DNA from 2 places in the Pseudoalteromonas sp. L1 genome. Region 1 is predicted to be linked to the other one. Evidence: predicted binding sites of a transcription regulator. Region 1 holds the regulator's gene; the other holds the start of a gene.
What was found. The regulator MetJ, encoded in region 1, represses methionine synthesis genes. The targets are predictions, from matches to a motif close to TAGACGTCTAGACGTCTA.
Positions count from the first base shown of each region.

Region 1 (9,755 bases):
ATTGATAAGTTTAAAGTTTAATACATTTTCTGGAGATAAAATAAAAGCGCGTTGACAGGTCGTCATCGCGCTTTTTGATTTTTGATAGCCTCTACTAAGGCACAAATTTAATAGGCACGCTGTCTTTGTTAGCTTCGTGCTCTGTGACTCGCGTTTGGTATTTGTGCCAAAGTTCATCATGATTGGCTTGTAAGTCTGCTAAGTAATGCCAGCTGTATAAACCGCTATTATGATTATCACTAAATACTAAGCGCAGAGCATAATGGCCAACCGGCTCAATCTTACTAATCGCTACTTGCTGTTTATCAAGCACCAGTTTCATAGGTTCGTTGCCATGACCTTGTACTTCTGCTGAAGGCGAGTGAACACGCAAAAATTCAGCATTAAATCGCGCAATAGAGTCATCATCAAAATGAACATCTAAGACTTTACTTACAGTGTGGTAATGAACTTTAGTGACTTCTTTCATGTCAGCCTCGAATAGACGATTTATAAACTAAAAAGCCTCCAGTTGGAGGCTTTTGATTATAACGCTAATTTGTTGATTAAAGAATGAAGCGGCTTAAGTCTTCATCTTCAACAAGTGCACCTAAGTGCTGCTCAACATAGCTTGCATCGATTGTCAGTTTTGAGCCTGCTTTTTCAGATGCATCAAATGAAATTTCTTCCATTAGTTTTTCCATCACAGTGTGCAGACGACGAGCACCAATGTTTTCGGTTTTCTCGTTAACTTGCCACGCTGCTTTAGCAATACGCTCAATTGCGTCATCAGTAAACTCAACATCAACTTGTTCTGTTTTTAACAGTTCACGTTGCTGCTCAGTGAGCGATGCGTGAGGTTCGGTTAGAATACGTTTGAAGTCATCTGCTGATAGTGCTTCAAGTTCAACACGAATAGGTAAACGGCCTTGAAGTTCAGGGATCATATCTGATGGTTTAGACATCTGGAATGCGCCTGAAGCAATAAATAACATGTGATCAGTTTTCACCATGCCGTGCTTAGTGCTTACTGTTGAGCCTTCGATGAGTGGTAGTAAGTCGCGTTGTACACCTTCACGACTTACATCAGGGCCAGATGCTTCACCACGTTTACAGATTTTATCAATCTCATCGATAAACACGATACCGTTTTGTTCAACTGCGAAAATAGCCTGCTCTTTTAACTCTTCAGGGTTAACAAGTTTTGCTGCTTCTTCTTCAACTAGTAGCTTAAACGCTTCTTTAATTTTTAGCTTACGCTTGCTGCGCTTATCGCCACCCATATTTTGGAACATGCTCTGTAGCTGGTTGGTCATTTCTTCCATACCAGGAGGAGCCATGATCTCAACATTAGGCTGTGCTTGTGCAACATCGATATCAATTTCTTTATCGTCTAGCTGACCTTCACGTAATTTTTTACGGAAAGATTGACGAGTTGAAGAGTTCTCTTCGGTTTTTGACTCACCAAAGGTATCGCGTGCTGGTGGCAATAAAGCATCTAAAATACGCTCTTCTGCCGCTTCTTCAGCGCGATGTTTGAATTTCTTAGTTTGCTGTTCACGTGTCATTTTAATCGAAATATCAACTAAGTCACGGATGATAGTCTCAACTTCTTTACCAACATAGCCCACTTCGGTGAACTTAGTTGCTTCCACTTTAATGAAAGGGGCATTAGCAAGTTTTGCAAGGCGACGAGCAATTTCAGTTTTACCCACACCTGTAGGACCAATCATTAAAATATTTTTTGGTGTTACCTCTGCACGTAAATCATCGCTCAGTTGCATACGGCGCCAGCGGTTACGTAGCGCGATTGAAACTGCTTTTTTAGCTTTTGCTTGGCCAATAATATGTTGATCAAGCTCGTGAACGATTTCTCTTGGCGTCATCTCAGACATAGCAGTTCCTATTACAATTCTTCAATGGTTTGATAGTTATTCGTAAATACGCAGATATTACCTGCAATTGTCAGGCTTTTTTCGACGATTTCACGAGCACTTAAATCGGTATTTTCCAGTAGTGCAGTGGCTGCTGATTGTGCAAAGTTACCACCGCTGCCAATGGCAATAAGGTCATTTTCAGGCTGCACCACATCGCCATTACCAGTGATAATTAATGAGGCGGTTTCGTCTGCGACTGCAAGCAGAGCTTCAAGCTTTCTAAGGGCGCGATCACTACGCCAGTCTTTAGCCATCTCAACGGCAGCCTTGGTGAGGTTGCCTTGGTGCATTTCTAATTTGCTTTCAAAACGTTCGAATAGGGTGAAGGCATCAGCAGTACCGCCAGCAAATCCAGCGATTACTTTGCCATTATAAAGGCGTCGAACTTTACGGGCGTTGCCCTTCATTACGGTATTACCAAGTGAAACTTGGCCATCGCCACCAATAACGACCTTGTCGTCGCGGCGTACACTTACAATAGTGGTCATGTTTTTCCTCATCTTCGAGCGGCAAAGCCGCTCGTAAAAAGCGATTGATGAGGTGTTTATATGGGTGAATGAACTAAAATCAAGTCCAAAGCCAAATACCGCAGCCCATTATTTTGATGCGTTTCAGTTTATTTTTGTCACTTTCTGCTTGGCGTTTGGTTTTATAGGGCCCTAAGCGCACTTTGTACCATACGCCATTACTTCCTTCGACGCGCTTAGCTTCTGCAACAAGGCCTGCAAATGCTATTTTTGCTTTGAGGGTTTGTGCTTGTTCAAGTGTTCTAAACGAGCCACATTGCATAACGTATGGGCCTTTTTGTTCAAGTTCTTTTACTTCAACTTGAACTTCATGCTCTTTTATTTCTTTTATAAACTCAGGCGGTTTAGGTTTTGGAATCACCTTTTCTTCCGCTTTAGTCGGATTGGCTTGCTGCTCAACAAGTGCAGGGTCAGCATTGTGCTTTATGTACCACAAGCCATAGCCAAAGCAGCCCACAAGAATAATAGCAATTAGGACTAAAACAACTGGAAAGGGTTTTTTAGTGGGTGCCTGCTTTTTATTATTTCGATTCGATGGTTTTTTATTTATGTAATCGTGTTGTGCCATGATTCTCTATTGGCCTTTAAATCATATCTATAGGATCAACGTCTAAGCTCCACCGCACCTTTTGCGCAAGTTTACTGGTACTAATATAGTCAACCATTTGCGCTAAATACTGGTGTAATTGGGAACGCTCCTGCGCTTGAATATGTAATTGGAACCGATACTTACCCGCCACACGTTCCAGTGGCGCGGGGATCGGGCCGAGCAATTGTATACCAGATACACTCTGTACAGGAACCAAATCAGTTAAAAAATCCATAACTTGGTTTATGTTATGCCCTTCAGCACGCATAATCGCCATATTCGTAATGGGGGGAAGCTGAGCATCTTCTCGCTCGGTCAGGGCGTAACGAGCAAAGTCGTGGTAGCCATTATTAACGAGATCTTGCAGTAGCGGGTGCTCAGGAAAGTGAGTTTGCAATAACACTTGCCCAGGCTCACCACTACGTCCAGCACGGCCTGCTACTTGTGTTACAAGTTGCGCTAAATGCTCAGTGGCACGAAAATCACATGAATAGAGGCCACTATCCACGTCTAAAATCAGTACCAAGCTAACATCGGCAAAATGGTGGCCTTTTGCCAACATTTGCGTCCCAACTAAAATACGAGCGCCACCTTGGTTGATGTCATCGAGGGCTTTTTCTAGGCTACCTTTACGGCGTGTTGAATCACGATCGATACGGCTAATGGGAATATCGGGAAAGGTTTGCGTTAAAAACTCTTCGATTTGCTCAGTGCCTTTGCCGTTTGGGAAGATCTGCGTGCTGCCACAATCAGGACACTGATGAGGCACGCTATGCTGTTCACCACAGTGGTGACAAATCATTTGGCCAATGGCTTTATGAAATGTTGCGCTGGTACTGCAACGTGAGCACTCACTTAGCCAGCCGCATTCATGGCATATAAGTGTAGGTGAAAAACCACGGCGATTTAAAAATACCATTACTTGCTTGCCACGCTGTAAATGCTGGCGCATATAAGCAAGACTGGCATGAGCGATACCGGCTTGTTCTGGCTGGCCTTTCATATCCAATAGTTGAAACTGATTATCGGTGCTGGTTTGTGCTCGCTGTGTTAGACTAAGTAGCTGATATTTATTAGTAATCGCCTTATGCAAGGTTTCTAAGGCAGGTGTCGCGCTGCCGAGTACTAGTGGAATATTATGTTGAAAGGCTCTGTAAGCGGCAAGATCTCGTGCATGGTAGCGTAGTGTATCTTGCTGTTTAAATGAGCTGTCATGCTCTTCATCAACAATGATCATGCCTAGTGATGAAAAAGGTAAAAATATACTCGAACGTGTGCCGATAACTATCGCACAACTGCCTTTTTCACAAAAGCGCCATGTTTGTAGGCGCTCGTTATCAGTGAGTGCCGAATGCCATAGCATAATGGGCGTATCTGGAAAGCGACGACGAAAACGATTGACGGTTTGTGGGGTTAGACCTATTTCAGGAACCAAAACCAAAGCTTGTTGGCCTTTTTTTAATACTTCTTCAAGGCACTGTAAGTAAACTTCTGTTTTGCCGCTGCCAGTCACACCTTCGAGTAAAAAGCTTGCAAATCCATGCGCTTGGTTAATGGTAGTACAAGCGACAGCTTGTTCTTTATTGAGAGTCGGTTTTTTGCCCACTGTGGGTGCGTGTTGCTGCCATTGATTGTCATGCTCAATAAATTGTTTGATTAGCGCTTTCTCAAGTAGGCTATCAATTGTTTTCTTATTAAAACCGAGCGCTTTTAATTCGGTTAACGAAGACTTACCCGACTGCGCAAGTTGTTTTAATAAGTTGAGTTGCGTTTTCGCTCGTAAAGAGGGGAGCTTTGCCCCTTTTTCGGTCAACTCAACCATATTAATGCTGGTTTTATCAGGGCATTCACCTTGTCTTAATGCTGCTGGCAGCGCGGTATGTATGGTCTCACCCAAAGGGTAGCAGTAGTAGCGAGCTGTAAACTTTAATAGCTCTAAATGACGTTTGGAAAAAATAGGGGCTTCGTCAATCACCTCTATGATGGCTTTTATCTTCTCTTTAGGGATGTCAGTACTTGTTTTCGTGGCAAGTATGACTGCTACTTTTTTTTGTGGACCGAATGGCACAAGAACACGCATGCCCGGCTGCAATTCAGTGTTATGCAACAGCGGTTCAACTTTATAATCGAAGGTACGCGGTAAAGGGACTTTTATGGCAACTTCTACAAAGTGCATGGTGGCTCAACGAAAACAAGAACAGACAGATAATGTACTAAAAATAGTCGTAAAAACCTACCAACAAATGCTAAACCAAGCACCGTCTGTTTATTTTTTTAGCGAAAGATGCATTTAAAGCTTGTCGCAGAGCGTATTGGCCTATAAAATACGCGGCCTATTAATTGTATTAACGACGTATGGTGCCAGACTACGGGTTTGGAGAGCGATGCGGCCTTAACTAGAGGTTCCCTATGAAAGAAGGTATTCACCCTAAGTACGAAGCTATCACTGCAACTTGTTCATGTGGTAACAAATTCGAAACTAGCTCTACTTTATGTAAAGACATCCACTTAGACGTATGTTCTGAGTGTCACCCGTTTTACACTGGTAAGCAAAAGATTTTAGACACTGGCGGCCGTGTTGATCGTTTCAACAAGCGCTTCGGTGCACTTAGCAGCAAGAAGTAATATCTGCTGTTTTGTTAAAAAAAGCACCTTAGGGTGCTTTTTTTATACCTGATATTTATAAAGCATGATGTTAGACGTTATGCTGAACCTGTTATTTTCACTCACTTCCTATATAGCTATTTTTGCTTGTTATGCTCATTATGTCGCTAATTTTGCAGACAAAGTGCAATCCCTTCGCTATATTCTTAGATGTATAAATGATTCTAAAAGTTATAAAAAGTAATAAATTTAAATAACTTTGTAAGTAAATGCTGGTAATGTCGTCGAAATGGTTGTTTGGAACTAATTTCGGCTATTTGCAGTGTTCGTGCATATAAAATACAAAAACAGGTGCTTAAAAGGTCATAAATAGGTGAATTTTTATGTCTGATTAATCGCAACTATGCACAGAAGTTGTGGGTAAATCCTTTAAAATTAAGCGATATAGCATATAACAGGATAGACCTGATAATACTTGGAATTTTTATACATTACAGGTATCGTACTGATGCAAGCTCTCTCACTTTTTAACTTTTTTGCAGGATACTATCGCGTTATGTCAGATTTCCGTGAACAAGCATTACATTACCACGCTCACCCCGTTCCAGGTAAAATTAGTGTTGAATTAACCAAGCCGGCCGAAACGGTTAACGATCTCGCTTTAGCTTATAGCCCAGGTGTGGCTGAACCGGTTCGTGAAATCGCTGCTGACCCAGCAAATGCTTACAAATATACTGGTAAAGGTAACATGGTTGCGGTTATTTCAAACGGTACCGCAATTTTAGGTTTAGGTAACCTAGGCCCTCTTGCATCAAAACCTGTCATGGAAGGTAAAGCCTTATTATTCAAACGTTTTGCTGGCCTTGATTCAATTGATATTGAAGTAAAACATCGCACTACAGAAGATTTCATCAATACGGTTGCAAACATCGCTGATACGTTTGGCGGCATCAACCTAGAAGATATTAAAGCACCAGAGTGTTTTGAAATTGAAAAAGCGCTTATCGAGCGCTGCGATATTCCAGTTTTCCACGATGACCAACATGGTACAGCTATTGTTACTGCTGCCGGTATGCTTAATGCCCTTGAAGTACAAGGCAAAGATATCGAAGATGCCATTATCGTATGTTTAGGTGCTGGTGCGGCAGCTGTTGCTTGTATGGAGCTGTTAATTAAGTGTGGTGCATTACGTGAGCATATCTATATGCTTGACCGTAAAGGTGTGATCCATACTCGCCGCGATGATTTAAACGAATATAAGCAGTTATTTGCTAACAACACTGATAAACGTACATTACAAGACGTTATTGCTGATGCGGATGTCTTTGTAGGTGTATCTGGGCCAGATCTATTGACGGCGGATGACTTAAAGCTAATGGCAGACAAACCAGTTGTGTTTGCGTGTTCAAACCCAGATCCTGAGATTGCTCCAGAAGTTGCACACAGTGCGCGCAATGATTTAATTATGGCAACGGGTCGTTCAGATTTTCCTAACCAAGTAAATAACGTGCTTTGTTTCCCGTTTATTTTCCGTGGTGCGCTTGATGTGCGTGCAACGGCAATTAATGATGAAATGAAAATTGCAGCTGTACATGCTATTCGTGGTATTGCCAAAGAGCCAGTACCAAGCGAAGTATTAAAAGCGGCTGGCGTTGAATCACTTGAGTTTGGTGCCGAGTATATCATTCCGAAACCAATGGACCCGCGTTTATTACCACGTATCGCACGTGCTGTTGCAGAAGCGGCAGTTGAATCGGGCGTTGCGCAAATTGAAATGCCAGAAGATTACATGCGTTAAGTTTAATTAAGCGAACTAGTTTAACGCGAATAAAAAACTCAGCCTTTGCTGAGTTTTTTTATGCTTGTGAATCGGCGTTTATCCGATGGCTTATTCAGAATCAAGTACAGGGATATCTAATCCCATTTCTAGCATGATCTTTTTAACTTCTTCAGGGACTTTTTCAGGGTTGTCTTTGCGTAAGTCGTCATCATTTGGTAATGGCTGACCTGTAAAAGCATGTAGAAAGGCTTCGCATAGAAGTTCACTGTTTGTCGCGTGTCGCAGATTATTGATCTGACGACGTGTGCGTTCATCTGTTAATACTTTTAGTACATTGAGCGGAATTGATACGGTAATTTTTTTAACTTGTTCTGATTTTTTACCGTGTTCTGCGTATGGGTGAATGTATTCACCGTTCCATTTAGCCATAAGTTATTTCGTTGCCTCGGTTATAAGTAGCTTACGCCTTTTTCACAGCGCAAAGATGCGGAAATTTTATCTCTTTAAAAAAGATAGTCAAATACTAGTTATTTAGCCATCTAGTAGTGTAAATGTATAAACTTCCATGTGTGAGTCACAAATGCTTTGACTTCTTATAATTGATCATCTAACCTTTTAGACGTCTAAACATCCAATCAATGAATAGGTGATGAAATGAGTGAAAAAAATAAAGCGACGATAGCTGTTCGTCATGGTATCGAAGCTGATAAACATCATGGTGCTGTCGTTCCACCTATCTATTTATCAACCACCTATTCATTTGCTGATTTTGATACTAAACGTCAATATGACTACGGACGCAGTGGTAATCCAAATCGAGATATCTTAGCTGAAACATTGGCTGAACTTGAAGGTGGTGCAAAAGGTATTATTACTGCAACAGGTATGTCAGCTGTGCATTTAGCGACGCAGCTATTAAACAGTGACGATACTTTAGTGATCCCACATGACTGTTATGGCGGTAGTTACCGTTTGTTCACGTCATTAGAAAAACGTGGTTTATTGAAGTTAAAGGTGTTGGATTTAACTAAAGCTGACAATCATCAAGAAATTTTAGCAATCAAACCAAAGCTTATCTGGATAGAGACACCCAGTAATCCAATTTTGCGTTTAACTGATATAAAAGCAATCACTTCGGTTGCTAAGCAATGTGGCGCCTTAGTTGCTGCTGATAATACGTTCTTATCACCAGCACTACAAAATCCAATTCAGTTTGGTGTAGATATCGTCGTACATTCAACGACTAAGTATATTAATGGTCACTCAGATGTAGTGGGTGGTGCAGTGATTGCTGCAACACAAGAGCTTGGTGATGAACTCGCTTGGTGGGCAAATAACATTGGTATCACAGGTGCACCATTTGACAGTTATTTAACCCTTCGTGGTTTACGAACATTAAATGTGCGTTTAAAACAACATCAAGAGAATGCGTTTGCAATCGCTCAGTATTTAGAAAATTCGCCTTTTGTTAGTCAGGTTTATTACCCAGGTCTTGCTTCTCACCCTCAGCATGAGCTCGCTAAAGCACAGCAACGTGGCTTTGGTGGCATGGTGAGCTTTGATATTAAAGGTGATATTAACGACGCTGCTGCGTTTTTAACAAGCTTAAAAGAGTTTAGTCTTGCAGAGTCATTAGGTGGAGTTGAGAGTCTTATTTGTCATCCCGCAACAATGACTCATGCTGGCATGGAACCTAAAGCACGCCTTGAGGCAGGTGTGGGCGATACACTCATTCGTATTTCTGTCGGTATTGAAGATATTAACGACCTAATTGCTGATCTTGAGCGTGTTTTCAATCAAGTTAAACCAGGCGAAGGCTTACAAGCGAGCCAACCTAAAGGTGCTCAAGTACAGTCAACTAGTCAGCAAAATACATCGTTTAAGTTAACGCCTGCACATACGGCATTGTGGTAGAAGAAATGGTTAATATTGTTCATAAATTTGGTGGTTCGAGCCTAAGCTCGGCCGAGCGGTATCAAGCAGTTGCGAACATTGTGTTGGCGAACACTGAGCAAGGCGATTGTGTTGTTGTATCAGCCTCTGGGAAAACGACAGACACACTTGTAAAGCTCTGGCAGAGCTATCAACAAAATGATAATCAAGCTGTGAGTGATATTTTATTGCTTATTGATAATAATCAGCGTGCACTAATCGAGCAGCTATTAGTGTCGCAGAGTAAGCAGCATGCATTAGCTAAACTAAAAGATGAATTAGCATCACTGACAGAGTTAATTGCCCAGCAACAATTACAAGAAGCACCTTTACTTGCTCATGGTGAAGTTTGGTCTGCTCGATTACTTGCAGCCTATTTAAATCAACTCGGTTTAGAATCTAAAGAT
Region 1 covers NZ_JAKKCT010000004.1:187,490-197,244, reverse strand. Annotated here, with positions in the region: gene L3V38_RS13835 (HAMP domain-containing methyl-accepting chemotaxis protein) at 1-21, shown strand, start outside; gene L3V38_RS13830 (gamma-butyrobetaine hydroxylase-like domain-containing protein) at 95-469, opposite strand; gene hslU (HslU--HslV peptidase ATPase subunit) at 546-1,874, opposite strand; gene hslV (ATP-dependent protease subunit HslV) at 1,886-2,404, opposite strand; gene L3V38_RS13815 (SPOR domain-containing protein) at 2,484-3,011, opposite strand; gene priA (primosomal protein N') at 3,028-5,208, opposite strand; gene rpmE (50S ribosomal protein L31) at 5,442-5,657, shown strand; gene L3V38_RS13800 (malic enzyme-like NAD(P)-binding protein) at 6,193-7,434, shown strand; gene metJ (met regulon transcriptional regulator MetJ) at 7,525-7,845, opposite strand; gene metB (cystathionine gamma-synthase) at 8,071-9,330, shown strand; gene metL (bifunctional aspartate kinase/homoserine dehydrogenase II) at 9,336-9,755, shown strand, end outside.

Region 2 (9,755 bases), on a different contig from region 1:
CACATTAATTTTATTTTAGCTCTAATAATCGAAAATTATTTTGAGGTCAACTGCCACAGCAAAAAAATATGACGATAGTATTTATAAGCAATTAAAATATAATGAAAAAGCCCACTAAAAAAAGTGGGCTTTTTGGTTGATTGCTAATAGGCTTATTTAACTTGCCAATCCATTTGTGCTTCAGCTTTGATTGGAACCACTTTTGAATCGCCTAGCTTGTAGCTTGCAGGCACCGTCCAGCTTTCTCTTACTAGCGTGATTGTGTCTTGATTTCGCTCCATGCCATAAAAATCAGGACCAAAATGACTCGCGAAGCCCTCAAGCTTGTCCAAAGCGCCCGCTTCTTCAAACGCTTCAGCATATAATTCAATCGCAGCGTGGGCAGTATATGCGCCAGCACAACCACACGCCGCTTCTTTTTTGTCTTTATAGTGCGGCGCAGAGTCTGTGCCTAAAAAGAATTTTTTACTTCCACTTGTAGCAGCTTCAATTAGCGCCTGCTGATGAATATTTCGCTTTAAAATTGGTAAGCAATAGTAATGTGGGCGGATACCACCGGCTAACATATGATTACGGTTATAAAGCAAATGATGCGCTGTAATTGTTGCTGCTACATTCTCAGAGGCCTTGTTAACAAACTCGACAGCATCTTTTGTAGTGATATGCTCAAGAACGATTTTAAGTGTTGGAAAGTCATTAACTACATCGGCTAACACTGTTTCTAGAAATACTTTCTCGCGGTCAAAAATATCAATTGATGAATCAGTGACTTCGCCATGTACAAGTAACAACATACCCACTTCTTGCATTGCCTCAAGCACTGGGTAAATATTTTTAATTGACGTCACACCTGAATCTGAGTTTGTTGTCGCGCCTGCAGGGTATAATTTAGCCGCAACAATTTTACCTGTTGCTTTGGCTTTTTTAATTTCTTCAGGCGTTGTTTTATCCGTTAGGTAAAGCACCATTAGGGGCTCAAAATTACCTTGCGGGCCAGCGGCTTTAATTCGCTCATAGTAAGATAATGCGCTTTCTGTACATGTAGCCGGTGGAACAAGATTAGGCATAATGATCGCACGCCCCATATAACGGCTTGCATCACGAACAGTGTCGGTGAGTTGATCACCATCACGTAAATGAATGTGCCAATCGTCTGGGCGAGTGATTGTTAAAGTTTGCATCGAATTTAAATCTGACATTGCTGGTTTCCACGGCTAAAGTTAGAGGGATAGCGTAAACTATAGGCAAATAACCTCGCTTATTTACCCAAGCTCATATTCAGGTGACTAGTTTACACCAGTTAAGGTTTTTTTTGAAAATAACTTTGTGGATATATAAATAGTAGGTTAAGTTAATAAATTAACAGCTAATTTGAGTCAGTTTTCTTTTTATGTCTAAAAGGTTAGATACCGCATTTGCACTTGAGGTCAAAACAGACCAACTACGTATAATAAATCAGTTTTCATCGTCATTGATGCAGCTAGATACGCTAGAAGAATTACTCGATTATGTAACATCTCAGGTTGTAAACCGCCTTGGTTTTATTGAATGTGTTATCTATTTAGCTGATGACGAAACACGTACATTAAAAGAAGTTGCTTCACTGGGAACTGCGAGTTCTTCAGATACCTACCATATAGACAGAACTGAAATCAACTTTGACCAAGGGATCACCGGTTATGTTGCATCATCAGGACTCCCTCTGATGGTTGGCGATGTCACTCAAGATAGTCGTTATATAGCGGATGCCCGCCCTGCTCTTTCTGAGTTATGTGTGCCCCTTGTTTATAAAGAAAAGGTCTTAGGGGTGATTGATTGCGAGCACCCACAAAAACATTATTATACAGATGCGCACTTAGAGGTGCTCTCAACGGTTGCTCATTTACTGAGTGCGAAGATAAATCAAGTTCGCACCGTTGAAAATTTACAACAAACTGTAAAGCAGTTAAATGATGCTCAAAAGCTTGAAAACAGTATGTTGCAAATTGCAAACTTAACCTATCAATCAAGCGAACTAGACAGCTTTTTTGAATCGCTTCACAGTATTATTACCTCTTTACTGCGAGCTGATAACTTCTTTATCGGTTTGTATGATAAACAACTAGATGTACTTGATTTAGTCTATATTATTGAAGAAGGTGTTCGTTCAAACGCACACAAAAAGATTTCCAAAGAATTACTCAAGGACACCGCTTCGTATTATCTTTTAACGATAGATCAATCTCTATTATTTAATAAAGAAGAGTTTGAAAAACATATAAAAGCAGGTCATTTTAAGATGGTTGGTAGGCAAGCAGAATCTTGGCTCGGTGTGCCTTTTAAAGTAAATGAACGTATCAGTGGTGTAATTGCAGTTCAAAGCTACAGTAAACATTACCATTACAGTGAACATGATCGTGCTCTTCTCACGTATGTAAGCCGACAGATAAGTATGGCAATTGACCGTCAGCTTTCGCGCCAAGAACTGGAACATAAAGCACTGCACGACGAACTCACAGGCCTGGCAAACCGCTCATTACTTATCGAGCGAGTTAAACACGGGATTTTACGCTTAGCTCGCTCTGATGAAAAAAGCCAACATGCCCTACTTTATTTAGACTTCGATCGCTTTAAGAGTATTAACGATTCGCTCGGCCATGAGGTTGGCGATCATTTTTTAGTAAAAATATGTGAGCTAATACAAGGAACGATTAGAAATACAGATACATTCGCGCGCTTGGGCGGTGACGAATTTGCTATTTTTATGGAAAACATTACTGACAAACAACAAATTGATGATGCACTCGCACGTATCCAATTGGCACTTGCAGAGCCTCTCAATATCGATGGTCACCTATTGCAAGCTTCAACGAGTATCGGTGTTGCATTTTGTACGACTGAAAAAGACAAGGCTTATAAGTTACTGCAACATGCTGATGCAGCTATGTATGAAGCAAAATCTTCAGGTCGCGGACAAGTCAAATTTTTCAATAACACAATGCGCAAGAAATTAAAGTCACATGCAGATATTGAAAATGACCTACAACATGGCATCGAGCATAACGACTTTGAACTTTACTACCAGCCTATTTTTACTATTCAAAGTAATGAAGTTGTTGGTTTTGAAGCGCTTGTTAGATGGCATCACCCTAGCAAAGGTTTAGTGGCCCCTAATGATTTTATTCCGATTGCTGAGGACACAGGGCAGATCATTAATCTTGATTTGCACTTATTAGAACTTGCCGCAAAGCAGATATTCGCTTGGCATAAACAAGGAACACCTTTTTTACGTGTCACTGTCAATGTGTCATCTAGGCATTTTGCCAGCCTCGACTTTGTGAGTCAGATACATGACTTATATAAAAAGTATCAATTACCGCTGGGCTCTTTATGTTTAGAAATAACAGAGTCAGGCTTAATTGGTAACCTAGAATTGGCAACAAAAATAATAGAAGGCCTTGCTCCGCTTGAAGTCAAACTATGTTTAGATGATTTTGGTACAGGTTACTCTGCACTTGGTTATTTACATCAACTACCCATTCATATTTTAAAAATTGATAAAAGCTTTATTGATCATTTAAGGAAAGAGCATAACCCACTTGTTGACGCTATTCTTTCCTTAGCCCAATCATTAAAGCTGGATGTAGTCGCAGAGGGAATTGAAACAGAGCAACAATTAAACATTTTAAAACAAACACAATGTAAGTTTGGCCAAGGCTTTTTAAAGGCCAAACCTATGCCAGCCAGTGAAGCTGAAAAAATAATTCTAAATGGTCTTTAAAGCCTAAGAGCGACTTAGGCTTAGTATGTTTATGAGGTTAGCCTAACTCTCGGCGTAACTCTTTAGCGGCAGTAACCATATTTTGTAATGCTAAGCGTGTTTCTTCCCAACCGCGGGTTTTTAGACCGCAGTCAGGGTTGACCCAGAGCCTCTCTACTGGCACTTTTTTAGCCGCTTTATGAATTAAGTTTTTAATCCAAGCAATATCGGGGATATTTGGGCTGTGAATATCATATACCCCAGGCCCGATATCATTCGGATAGTCAAAATCCTCAAATGCTTTTAATAGCTCCATATTTGAACGAGATGTTTCTATCGTGATGACATCTGCATCCATGTCTGCAATACCCGCGATGATGTCGTTAAACTCCGCATAACACATATGAGTATGAATTTGTGTTTCATCTGCCACTTTCGATGCACAAACACGAAACGCATAAGCAGCCCAATCCAAGTACGATTGCCAGTCACTTGATTTTAATGGCATACCCTCTCTAAAAGCGGGCTCATCGATTTGAATTATCTTTATACCAGCTTGCTCTAAATCGACAACCTCATCACGAAGCGCTAATGCTATTTGCTTAGCAATAGTAGGTTTATCTAAATCATCACGGATAAATGACCAAAATAGAATAGTCACTGGGCCAGTTAGCATTCCTTTCATTTTCTTCGTTGTTAGAGATTGTGCATAACGCGTCCATTCAACTGTCATAGATTGCTCTCTCGACACATCGCCCCAAATAATCGGCGGTTTTACACAACGCGTGCCATAACTTTGTACCCAACCAAATTGGGTGAATGCAAAGCCTTGCAAAAACTCCGCAAAGTACTCAACCATATCGTTACGCTCTGCCTCACCATGCACCAAAACATCGAGCTGTAACGCCTCTTGCTCTTCAACAGCATAGCGAATTTCTGCTTCCATCTGCTGACGATACTCAGCAGCAGGCAAAACCCCCGCTTTAAATTCTTTACGTGCTTTACGTATCGATTGAGTTTGCGGGAAAGATCCTATCGTGGTGGTCGGTAGTAAAGGTAGCCCAAGTGCGCTTTGCTGTTTGGCTATTCGAGCTGAGAATGGACTAGACCGTTTAGCATCTTTGTTAGTTAATGTACTCAGACGGTTTTGTACATCTTGATTATTAACTCTTGCTGATATTAAACGTTTCTTAACTGGCTCACTGTAATCGCACAGCAACTGTGTTTGCCCTGTGTTAAGCGCATTACGCAATAGTTGTAACTCTTCGCCCTTTTGTTTGGCAAAAGCAAGCCACGATTTTATTTCACTATCTAATTGCTGCTCTTGATCTAAATCGACAGGTGTATGAAGCAACGAACAAGATGGTGCAAGCCACAGGTTATCGCCTCTTTTTTTAGCTAACGCGTGTAATACAGAATACTTCTGCGTTAAATCACTGCGCCATATATTACGACCGTCAATAATACCCAGTGAAAGTACCTGCTGTTGTGTTATTAAGGTATCAAGCTTTGATATATCGTTATTTCCTGCAACACAATCAAAATGCACACCGTCTACAGGGTAATTAGCTATATCGGCAAAATAATCATTTACCGAGTCAAAATAACTGGCAAGTAGTAACTTAACACCTTGTCCTGAAAGCGTCGCAAAACTTGTTTTAAGTGCCTTTCGCTGGCCATGGTTTAATTCTAAGGCAAGAACAGGTTCATCTATTTGAACCCACTCAACACCCAGCTTTGCAAGCTTAGCTAATACCTGTTGATAGACAGGTAAAAGTCTTTCGAGTAATGATAACGTATCAAACGACTTTCCAGCAGGCTTAGCCAAATGTAAATAAGTCACAGGACCAACCAACACAGGCTTCACCTTGTGGCCTAATTGATGAGCTTCTTGCACATGCTCAAATAGTTCAGTCCAAGTCAGTTCGAATGTTTGATCTTCCGATAACTCAGGAACAATATAGTGATAATTTGTATTAAACCATTTTGTCATCTCACTTGCCGCACATTGACATCCAGTAGGCGCTTGCCCTCTAGCAATTCTAAAAAGTGTATCTAAGTCAACGTTACCTTCCTCACTATGATGGCGCTTTGGAATTGCTCCCACCAAAAGTGATGTATTCAAAACATGATCATACCAAGCAAAGTCACCTACAGGCAGTAAGTCAATACCGGCATTAGCTTGTAGTGCCCAGTTTTCTTCTCGAATAGACTTACCTCGTTCGAGTAATACCTGTTGGTTTATTTTTCCTGCCCAATAAGATTCTATTGCGAACTTTAACTCACGTTTCTTTCCTATTCGAGGAAAGCCTAAATTATGTAATTGTGCCATATCCATTCCATTTAGCTGTTTAGATGTCTAAAACATTAGCGATGAGATAAACCTAATTCAACTGATGCTTTCTCAGTTTCAACTTGAGGTAATTTCATGGATTTAAAAAACAATTTAAATAAAAAACAAATGACAACGCTGTCAATTTAAGTAATAAAAGTATATTGTAAATATGAGGTAAAATCCCTCTGAAATTTTAGACGTCTAGACGTTGAAAAAACATGATTGTAGGCGTACTATGTCCGTAATCTGAGTTTGACTCACATTTTTCATGAGATTTTTTAAAGATGATCGATATTAAACACTTAAAAACCATAGCAACCCTTAAAGAAACAGGATCTTTGGTCAATACAGCCCGAGAGTTGTTTTTAACTCAATCGGCTTTATCGCATCAAATTAAAGATCTTGAGAATAAGTTAGACTGCCAACTTTTCGAGCGTAAAACTCAGCCCGTACGCTTTACCCCACAAGGTATGCTGTTACTGGAGTTAGCAAACGAAGTTTTACCACGTGTTGAAGCAACAAAATGTCGTTTAAAAGAAAGCCTTAATCAACCAATTTCAAACCTGCGTTTAAGTGTCGAATGCCATGCTTGCTTTCACTGGTTATTACCGACGATAAAAGAGTTCAACAACTTTTGGCCAGATATTAAAGTCGATTATGAAAGAGGCTTTAGTTATGACGCTATTCCTGATTTGATGAATGATGAATTGGACTTAGTACTCACATCTGATATCCGTGAGCCAGACAAATTAGAATATGCGCACTTATTTGATTTTAAGTTAAAACTGATTGTTTCGCCTGATCATGAACTGGCTAAAAAAGCCTATGTCACCGCACTGGACTTAAAAAACGAAACGATAATTTCTTACCCCATCCCACGTGAACGCCAAGATATCTTTAAACATTTTATTCAAAATGCACGATTTGATGGCACGCTGAAAACGGTTGACCAAGGCTTATTGATATTCCAATTAGTGAGCGCAGGTATGGGGGTTGCGGCTTTGCCGGATTGGTTAGTGACCCCTTATGAAAGCCAAGGGCTCATTAAATCCATTCCGTTAGGTGCATTAGGGTTAACACGCCCGATGTATTTAGCAATGAAAAAAAATATGAAAGATAACCCTGTTTATCGTCACTTTTTAAATACGTGTAAACAAAATAACGGCCGTTAATAAAAGCCCCCTTACTGGTTTAGTCCATTTTACCAGTGAAATATGCGCCACTGGTTTGATGCAGGGGCGCAGAAGTCTCCATAGAGTCAGACTGGATTATCGATATCAATAAAGGTGACATCAAAACCATGCTGCTCAGCTAATAGCTCACCCAGCGCTTTAATGCCGTAACGCTCTGTCGCGTGGTGACCTGCTGCAAAAAAATCGATACCTTGTTCACGTGAGCTGTGAATAGTTTGTTCAGATGCTTCACCTGTCAAATAAGCATCAATATCCTGCGAGGCTGCTAAATCAATATACCCTTGTCCACCACCAGTACACCAAGCAATAGTGTCGATTTTCTCTTCTCTAACTAAGCTTGTTAACGGTGCGCGATTGAGTACTTGGGTTATTTTGTCGGCAAATTCTTCACCAGTTAATGGTGTTTTTAAACGCCCTTTTACTGGCACACTATTTGGACCGGATTCAAGCCCTCCAGTGAACTCAATATCGAGTAACTTTGCCAATTGTGCGTTATTACCAATGTCAGGGTGTATATCTAGCGGCAAATGATAGCCATATAAATTAATATCATTGTTTAAAAGCGCTGCAATACGGCGTTTTTTCATTCCCGTAATTGGCTGCGACTCTCCTTTCCAGAAATAGCCATGGTGCACCAAAATCGTATCTGCATTCTCTGCAATAGCGGCATCAATCAATGCTTGGCTTGCTGTTACACCCGTTACTATTTTTTTTACTACGCTCGAACCTTCAACTTGTAAACCATTGGGGCAAAAATCAGCGATTGAATCAGGTTTAAGAATGTCGTTTAATAATTGAGTAAATTGTTTGCGTTGCATATAAAAATCGTTCTCCAACCCTCTATTTTGTGCAAATTTTGGCGGTTATGAGCGAAAAATGGAAGGAAAATCGCAAAAAATTGAAAAGTAAGCTAAAAATAGGTATAAATATATATTCTTAATCTGTGTTTACAACGTATAGGGTCTCTGATGAGCAAACTAGACAAAACAGAAGTGTTAAATGCCTTCGAAGCAGCATACGAAGCAGCGAATGGTAAGAAACCTGAAATTACTACAAAACCTGGTTGGTATAGCATCGATGGTGGCAAAAACTTGCGCCTAGCCGATGTTGCAGCGCTGACTGAAGAGCTTACTTCTGGTAAAACAGCTGAGCCTAAGGCAGAAGAAGCACCAAAAGCCCCAGCGAAAAAAACCAAAACTAAAACCGCTGCGCCAGCTAAAACAGCAAAAAAAGCATCGTTCACTGTTGTTAAAGCAAACGATGATGGTTACAAAGCTGAAGAGCTTTGGATTGTTAACCTAGCTGAAAAAGACCACGATTGTCGTTTACCACGTGGTGTTGTGTAATTTAATTACATGCATTCATTTTAAAAAACCGCTACTCGTTAGCGGTTTTTTTATATCCTTCCAGCAGAATATTTAATAGCCATTGACTAAAATAACCAAATAACACAATAAAAACAGTGCCAATCAATACAGGCATCACTAAAAAATCCCAACTTTGCAAAGATTGTATAATCAAAATTGGGTTTGCGCCTGCCGCTGGATGTATTGTGTCTGTCAGCATCATGAGACTGATTGCCAGTCCTGTTGCTATAGCAATTTCAACAGGCCCTACACCGACATAATTTACAAATACAACGCCAATTAATGCAGTCAAAAGGTGCCCACCGATAACATTCTTCGCTTTCGCAAGCGGGCTGTGTGGCACACCAAATACCAACACGGCAGTTGCACCAAACGGTGCCATCAACCACACACCGTAATGTCCTAGTTGCTGTAAATAGGCCAACACAAAAATTGCCATACAAGCAAACACACCCGCGATTGCCGCTCTACTCACTTTATTTTCCATAACGCCTCCCAAAAGTAGACCGAGTTGTCTACTCGACAAATGGTAGACAACTCGGTCTACTTCTGTCAAGATATTATTAGTCACCAATTAAGAGCTTGTTATGGATAAACGAACACATATTATTTTGACCGCCCTGTCACTTTTTTATCAAAAAGGCATTCATAATGTGGGAATCAACGAGATTATTAGTGTCGCGGGTGTCGCCAAAAAAACCATGTACCACCATTTCGCAAGTAAAGATGAATTGTTACTCGCGTGCCTTAGTGAGCGCCACACCCGATTTTTAAATTGGTTAACGCAAGCCACCAGCAAGCAAACAACTATTGAAGAATTTAAAGTCGCTTTGATCAGCTGCCATGAAGCTTGGTTTAATTCTGAAGTGACTGAGTTAGGTGATTTTAATGGCTGTTTATTTATTAACACTGCAGCCGAATTTGCTGATTCTGCAAGTCCAATTAATCGAGCCTGCAAAGAGCATAAATTGGCAGTCCAACAGTTAATAAAACGGCGCTTATCAGCGTGTGAAAACATGGAAATTTCACAGTTGGACTTGCACAGCCACTATTTGATGACGCTCGTTGAGGGTATGATCTGCCAAGCAAAACTGGTAGGAATTAAACAGTTTCCTCATTTA
Region 2 covers NZ_JAKKCT010000003.1:86,100-95,854, forward strand. Annotated here, with positions in the region: gene pyrC (dihydroorotase) at 153-1,199, opposite strand; gene L3V38_RS10460 (GGDEF domain-containing protein) at 1,391-3,760, shown strand; gene metE (5-methyltetrahydropteroyltriglutamate--homocysteine S-methyltransferase) at 3,798-6,071, opposite strand; gene L3V38_RS10470 (LysR substrate-binding domain-containing protein) at 6,359-7,246, shown strand; gene L3V38_RS10475 (Nif3-like dinuclear metal center hexameric protein) at 7,333-8,085, opposite strand; gene L3V38_RS10480 (hypothetical protein) at 8,236-8,613, shown strand; gene L3V38_RS10485 (HPP family protein) at 8,645-9,121, opposite strand; gene L3V38_RS10490 (TetR/AcrR family transcriptional regulator) at 9,222-9,755, shown strand, end outside.
Region 2: the regulator MetJ is predicted to act here: its motif matches at 6,269-6,286, upstream of metE (5-methyltetrahydropteroyltriglutamate--homocysteine S-methyltransferase).